Promicromonospora sukumoe: one gene and its partner. The protein of the gene in region 2 interacts with the protein of the main gene of each other region in a pairwise test. Links are inferred from orthologs where the notes say so. Each region holds a gene or a part of one and is shown on either strand. Other genes may lie near its edges. The genes, in order: aceE and nth.

What was found.
Region 1: the proteins of nth (region 2) and aceE interact in binary tests that used the Escherichia coli proteins (3 or more experiments, as listed by UniProt). The link is inferred for Promicromonospora sukumoe from one-to-one orthologs.

Annotation. Positions count from the first base shown.
Region 1 is NZ_JACGWV010000001.1:3,647,789-3,651,397, reverse strand. What follows is about bases 14-3,311. They hold aceE (pyruvate dehydrogenase (acetyl-transferring), homodimeric type), read right to left. Parts: upstream 2,980-3,311; coding sequence 214-2,979; downstream 14-213. Other genes in these bases: FHX71_RS16095 (hypothetical protein), read left to right, coding at 14-139. Outside these bases: more of FHX71_RS16095, read left to right, coding at 1-13; FHX71_RS16085 (DUF3052 domain-containing protein), read left to right, coding at 3,424-3,609. UniProt on the Escherichia coli protein: Component of the pyruvate dehydrogenase (PDH) complex, that catalyzes the overall conversion of pyruvate to acetyl-CoA and CO(2).
Region 2 is NZ_JACGWV010000002.1:1,131,925-1,135,145, forward strand. What follows is about bases 88-2,997. They hold nth (endonuclease III), read right to left. Parts: upstream 1,985-2,997; coding sequence 1,190-1,984; downstream 88-1,189. Other genes in these bases: FHX71_RS22105 (winged helix-turn-helix transcriptional regulator), read left to right, coding at 88-213; FHX71_RS22110 (alpha/beta fold hydrolase), read left to right, coding at 224-1,171; FHX71_RS22120 (MmgE/PrpD family protein), read left to right, coding at 2,220-2,997. In the rest of the region: more of FHX71_RS22105, read left to right, coding at 1-87; more of FHX71_RS22120, read left to right, coding at 2,998-3,221. UniProt on the Escherichia coli protein: DNA repair enzyme that has both DNA N-glycosylase activity and AP-lyase activity. The DNA N-glycosylase activity releases various damaged pyrimidines from DNA by cleaving the N-glycosidic bond, leaving an AP (apurinic/apyrimidinic) site.

The DNA of each region.
Region 1 (3,609 bases), on a different replicon or contig from region 2:
GCTGGAGGCCGGGCGGGTGTTCGAGGCGAAGCAGCACCTGCGGGCCCTGGACCTGCACCCGGACGGCAAGGCCGTGAAGCCGCTCCAGGCGGAGCTGGCGCAGGCGATCGCGGCTGCGGAGCAGACGACCCCGAAGTAGCCGGTCCCCACGACGAAGAGCTGCGGCGCACCGGTCAACCGGTGCGCCGCAGCTCTTCGTCGTCTACCGCTGGGTCAGCTGTCGCCGCCCGCGTTGCCGGACGTGCCGGCGGTGACGTCCAGCAGGCTGTACTTCTCGACGGCCTTGCTGACGACGTCGGCCGGGACCTCGCCGCGGCGGGCGAGGACCTGCAGCGTCTTGACCACCATCGACGGGCCGTCGATGAGGAAGTAGCGCCGTGCGGCGGCCCGGGTGTCGGAGAAGCCGAAGCCGTCCGCACCGAGCACCGCGTAGTCGCCGGGGACCCACGCGCGGATCTGGTCCGGCACCAGGTGGTCGTAGTCGCTGGTGGCGACGAACGGGCCCTGGGCGCCGGACAGCTTCTCCGTCACGTACGGGGTGCGCAGCGGGGCCGACGGGTCGATCAGAGCGTCGTGCTCGGACGCCAGGGCGTCCCGACGCAGCTCGTTCCAGCTCGTCACCGACCACACGTCGGCCGAGACGCCCCAGTCCTCCTTGAGGAGCTGCTGGGCCTCCAGGGCCCACGGCACGCCCACGCCGGAGGCGAGGAGCTGGGCCTTGGGACCTTCGGCGTCCGAGACCGCGATGCGGTGGATGCCGCGCTTGATGCCCTCGACGTCGACGTCCTCCGGCTCGGCCGGCTGGATCATCGGCTCGTTGTACACCGTGAGGTAGTACATGACGTCCTGCGCGCGACCGTCGGCCGTGTGGCCGTTCTCGCCCGGGCCGTACATGCGCTCGATGCCGTCGCGCACGATGTGCCGGATCTCGTACCCGTAGGCCGGGTCGTACTGCACGATCGCGGTGTTGGTGCCGGCGATGAGCGGGCTGTGGCCGTCGGCGTGCTGCAGGCCCTCACCCGTCAGGGTGGTGCGGCCCGCGGTGGCGCCGATGATGAAGCCACGCGTGAGCTGGTCGCCGGCCGCCCAGAACTGGTCGCCCGTGCGCTGGAAGCCGAACATCGAGTAGAAGATGTAGACCGGGATCATCGGCTCGCCGTGCGTCGCGTACGACGTGCCGACCGACTGGAACGCGGCCGCGGAACCGGCCTCGTTGATGCCGGTGTGCATGATCTTGCCGGACTCGGACTCCTTGTAGCTCAGCATGAGCTCGCGGTCCACGGCGAGGTAGTTCTGGCCGAGCGTGTTGAAGATCTTGGCGCTCGGGAAGATCGAGTCGAGGCCGAAGGTGCGGGCCTCGTCCGGGATGATCGGCACGATGCGGTCGCCGAAGTCCTTGGCCTTGAAGAGGTCCTTGAGCAGCCGCACGAACGACATGGTCGTGGCGACCTGCTGCGTGCCGGAGCCCTTCTTCAGCAGCTCGTAGGTCTTGTCCTCGGGCAGCGTCAGGGTGGTCTTCGCCGTCGTCCGGCGCTCCGGGACGAAACCACCGAGCTGACGGCGGCGCTCCAGCATGTACTGGATCTCCGGCGCGTCGGGGCCCGGGTGGTAGTACGGCGGCAGGTACGGGTCGGCCTCGAGCTCGGCGTCCGAGATCGGGATGCGCAGGGAGTCGCGCAGCGTCTTGAGGTCGTCGCCCTTGAGCTTCTTCATCTGGTGCGTCGCGTTGCGGCCGGCGAAGCCGGCGCCCAGGCCGTAGCCCTTGACGGTGTGCGCCAGGATGATGGTCGGCTGGCCCGTGTGCGCGCGCGCCGCGGCGTAGGCCGCGTAGAGCTTGCGGTAGTCGTGACCGCCGCGCTTCATGTTCCAGATGTCCTCGTCGGTCATGTTCTCCACGAGGGCCTTGGTGCGCGGGTCGCGCCCGAAGAAGTGCTCGCGGATGAACGCGCCCGACTCGGCGCGGTAGGTCTGGTAGTCACCGTCGGGGGTGACATTCATCAGGTTGACCAGCGCGCGGTCCTTGTCGGCGTTGAGCAGGGCGTCCCACTCGCGGCCCCAGACGACCTTGATGACGTTCCAGCCGGCGCCCTTGAACTGGGCCTCCAGCTCCTGGACGATCTTGCCGTTGCCGCGCACCGGGCCGTCGAGGCGCTGCAGGTTGCAGTTCACGACGAAGGTCAGGTTGTCGAGCTGCTGCTGTGCGGCGTGCTGGATCATGCCGCGGCTCTCCGGCTCGTCCATCTCGCCGTCGCCGAGGAACGCCCAGACGTCCTGCTGGCTGGTGTCCTTGATCCCGCGGTTGTGCAGGTACTTGTTGGTCCAGGCCTGGTACACGGCCGACGCCGGGCCGAGGCCCATGCTGACGGTCGGGAACTCCCAGAAGTCCTGCATGAGGCGCGGGTGCGGGTACGACGGCAGACCGCCGCCCGCGTGCGACTTCTCCTGGCGGAAGCCGTCGAGCTGCTCCGCCGACAGGCGGCCCTCGAGGTACCCGCGGGCGTAGACGCCGGGGGAGGCGTGGCCCTGGAAGTAGATCTGGTCGCCGCCGCCCGGGTGGTCCTTGCCGCGGAAGAAGTGGTTCAGGCCCACCTCGTACAGCGTCGCGACGGACGCGTACGAGGAGATGTGCCCGCCGACGCCGAGGCCCTCGCGCTGGGCACGCGTGACCATGACGGCCGCGTTCCAGCGGATCCACGAGCGGTACCGGCGCTCCATCGCCTCATCACCCGGGAAGTACGGCTCCTCGTGCACACCGATGGTGTTCACGTAGGGCGTCGCCATCGACGCGGGGATGCTCACATTCCGTTCCCGGGCCCGCCGCAGCAGGTTGAGCATGACGTACCGGGCGCGGGGTCCGCCCTTGTCGTCGATCAGCCCGTCGAAGGACTCGACCCATTCCTCGGTCTCGGCCGGGTCGATGTCAGGTACGGCGCTGAGCAGACCGTTGATCAGCGGTCCGGTCTCGTCAAACGAAGCCACCAGCAACCTCTCTCGGTGTCGCGCGGCGCGGTCGCGGTTCGCGCTCCTCGCCGCCTCGTCAGAACCCGTCGCGTCGGCAGCAGCGTCACCACAGCTGGGGTTGCGGCTGTGCACGCCCACGCACAGGTGGTCAGAGCCATTCTGTCCCCTCACAGCGTGCGCTCACACCATAGGGCGGTCAAGAGTGCGTGATCTGCGTTACGTCTGTGTCGGTTCGCACCAGTATTGATACGCAGTATCGCAATGTTGAGACTGAGTGCGTGACCCGGTCGTTGCCCAGGACTCATCAATTCATCAAATAGGCACCACACGTGCTGGCTACGAGGCATGGCGGGGGTGCGTGCACTACCTTTGGCGACGGAGGGCCCGACGACGGGCCGACAGACAAGACGGACACACGACCCGGCAGCAAGCAGCCGGACAGAGAGAGGAACGATCAACCAAGTGAGCACGGACACCCAGGGCGCGGGGCGCCTCGGCTTCGAGGCCGGCCAGGTCGTGCAGGAGTTCGGCTGGGGAGACGACGTCGACGAAGCACTCCGCGCCGAGATCGAGGAGATCATCGGCAGCGAGCTGGAGGACGAGGACTTCGGTGATGTCACCGACGGCGTCATCCTCTGGTGGCGCGAC
Region 2 (3,221 bases):
GTGGACGTCCACGTGCGGCGCCTGCGGGCCAAGCTCGGCCCGGAGCACGAGCAGCTCATCGGCACGGTGCGCAACGTCGGCTACCGGTTCGACCCGCCGAAGGAGCGCCCGGTCGAGGAGCCTCCGGCCCCCTCGGCCCCGGCGGCCTCGTCCGACACCCCGGCCACCGACGACCAGAACGGGCGACGCGCAGACCGCGCACCGAGCGCGTAGGTTCGGTTATGTGACCGCACTCTCGGCCAGACCGGCCGTCCGCTCGGCAGCCACCAGCGACTACACGTTAGCCCTCGTCGAAGGGCCGTGGCGGCACGAGTTCGTCTCGTCCGGCGGTTCGCGCTTCCACGTGGCGGTCGCGGGCCCGGAGAGCCGCTCCGCGCCCCTGGTGCTCCTGCTGCACGGGTACCCGCAGTTCTGGTGGGCGTGGCGCGCGCAGATCCCGGCCCTGGCCGCCGCGGGCTACCGCGTCGCCGCCATGGACGTCCGCGGGGTGGGCGGCTCGGACAAGCCGCCGTCGGGCTACGCACTGCCCGCCCGGGCGGCGGACGTCGCCGGGGTCGTGCGTTCCCTGGGCCGGGAGACCGCGGTGGTCGTGGGGCACGGCACGGGCGGCACGCTCGCCTGGGCGGTCGCGGCCCTCCACCCGGGCACGACGGCGGCCGTGGCCGTCCTGGCCAGCCCGCACCCCGCCCGGGTGCGGCTGCGGAGCGGGGCCGCCTTCACGCCGGGGGCCCTGCGTGAGCTGGCCTATCTGCAGGTCCCGACGTTCCCGGAGCGCGCCCTGACCCAGGGTGACCGGGTACGGCGCACCCTGGACCTCGGCACCGCGTCCCCGTTGCCCGACGACGTCGTGGACCTGTACCGGACCGTCATGCGCATCCCGTTCGCCGCGCACTCCGCCGTCGAGGCGCTGCGCTGGTTCGTGCGGTCGACGCCCCGGATGGACGGCCGGCGGTTCGCCACCGCGCTGCGCCGTCCGCTGGAGGTGCCGGTGCTGCAGCTCCAGGGCGCCCGCGACGGGTTCCTGCGCTACGAGCGGGCCGACGTCGACGCCGTCGGGCTCGCCTCGGACCTGCGGTACGAGCTGATCCCCGGGGCCGGGCACTTCCTCCCCGAGGAGGCGCCCGACCGGGTGAACGAGATCCTGCTGGGCTGGCTCGCCCGCGTGGCCTGACTACTTCGGCGCGGCCCGCTACTTCGGCGCAGTCGGCTGCTTCGGCGCGACCAGCGGCAGGCCCGCCAGCGCGGAGCGCTCCGGCGCGGGCCGCACCAGCTTCGCGGCCTTCTCCGGGTCGGTCTCGCCCGCCCCGTACGACGGGCACAGGTGCTTGATGCTGCACGCCCCGCACGCCGGGGTGCGCGCGAGGCACACGCGCCGCCCGTGCCACACGAGGTGGTGGCTGAGCATCGTCCACTCCTTCTTCGGGTAGAGCCCGCCGACCTCGGCCTCGACCTTGACCGGGTCCTCCTCGGTGGTCAGGCCCAGCCGCCGGGACAGCCGCCCGAAGTGCGTGTCCACGGTGATGCCCGGCACGCCGAACGCGTTGCCGAGCACCACGTTCGCCGTCTTGCGGCCGACGCCGGGCAGCGTCACCAGGTCCTTCAGCCGCCCCGGGACCTCGCCGTCGAACCGCTCGACCAGGGCCTTGCCCAGGCCGATCACGGCCCGGGACTTGGCGCGGAAGAACCCGAGGGGCCGCAGGATCTCCTCGAGCTCCTCGGGGTTCGCCTCCGCGTACGCCTGCGCGTCCGGGTACATCACGAACAGCTCAGGCGTGGTCTGGTTGACCCGGACGTCGGTGGTCTGCGCGCTGAGCACGGTCGCGACCAGCAGCTCCAGGGGCGTGCGGAAGTCGAGCTCGGCCCGCGCGTCCGGATAGGTCTCGCCGAGCAGGCGGTTGATGCGCCGCGCCCGGCGCACGAGCGCCAGCCTGCTCTCCGGCGCGTCCTTGGGCTGACTCTCGGGCTCGTGCTCGCTGACGGTCACGTCGCCACACTAACGATCACCACCGACATCCGGCCCGGGAACGCCGTCCGAACCGGATCTCCGGGAACGGGAACCTGGCGCCGGGTTGGCTCGTGTACCTAGGACGCGGAGTATGAGAAGGTCAAGGGCGCATCCGCCGTCCACCAGCCGAGCGGTCGCGACCCGATGCCCGCCCGACGGTCCGGGCAGCACCCCGGACCCCACGACGGTCCACGTGAATCGAGGAAGAGTCACCATGCCGTACACGCACCACCTGCGCGTCTACCCGTCCGCCGAGCCGCTCAAGCGCACCGACCAGCTCGCCTGGAAGCTCGCGGAGCTCGCCACCGACACCGTCGAGCCCACGGCCGAGGTCACCGACATGGTGATCAACCGCGTGATCGACAACGCCTCGGTCGCGGCGGCCAGCCTGACCCGTAGCCCCGCCGTCGCCGCCCGGTCGCAGGCCCAGGCGCACCCGTACTCGCCCGGCTCCACGGTCTTCGGCCTCGCGCCCGACGCGACGAGCAGCCCCGAGTGGGCGGCCTGGGCCAACGGCGTCGCCGTGCGCGAGCTCGACTTCCACGACACCTTCCTCGCGGCCGAGTACTCCCACCCGGGCGACAACATCCCGCCGATCCTGGCCGTGGCGCAGCACGCCGGCCGTTCGGGCCGGGACCTGGTGCGCGGCATCGTGACGGGCTACGAGATCCAGGTGGACCTGGTCCGCTCGATCAGCCTGCACAAGCACAAGATCGACCACGTGGCGCACCTCGGCCCGTCGGCGGCGGCCGGCATCGGCACGCTGCTCGGGCTGGACACCGAGACGGTGTTCCAGGCGATCGGCCAGGCCCTGCACACCACGACCGCCACGCGGCAGAGCCGCAAGGGCCAGATCTCGACCTGGAAGGCGCACGCGCCGGCCTTCGCGGGCAAGCTCGCGATCGAGGCCGTGGACCGCGCGATGCGCGGCCAGACCTCCCCCGAGCCCATCTACGAGGGCGAGGACGGCGTGGTCGCCTGGCTCCTGGACGGGCCCGACGCCGCCTACGACGTCGTGCTGCCCGCGGCCGGCGAGGCCCGGACCGGCATCCTCGACACGTACACCAAGGAGCACTCCGCGGAGTACCAGGCGCAGGCGATCATCGACATGGCCCGTGCGCTGGGCAACGAGCGCCCGGAGCTGCGGGACCCGGCGAACGTCGCGTCGATCGTGTTGCACACCAGCCACCACACGCACTACGTCATCGGCTCCGGC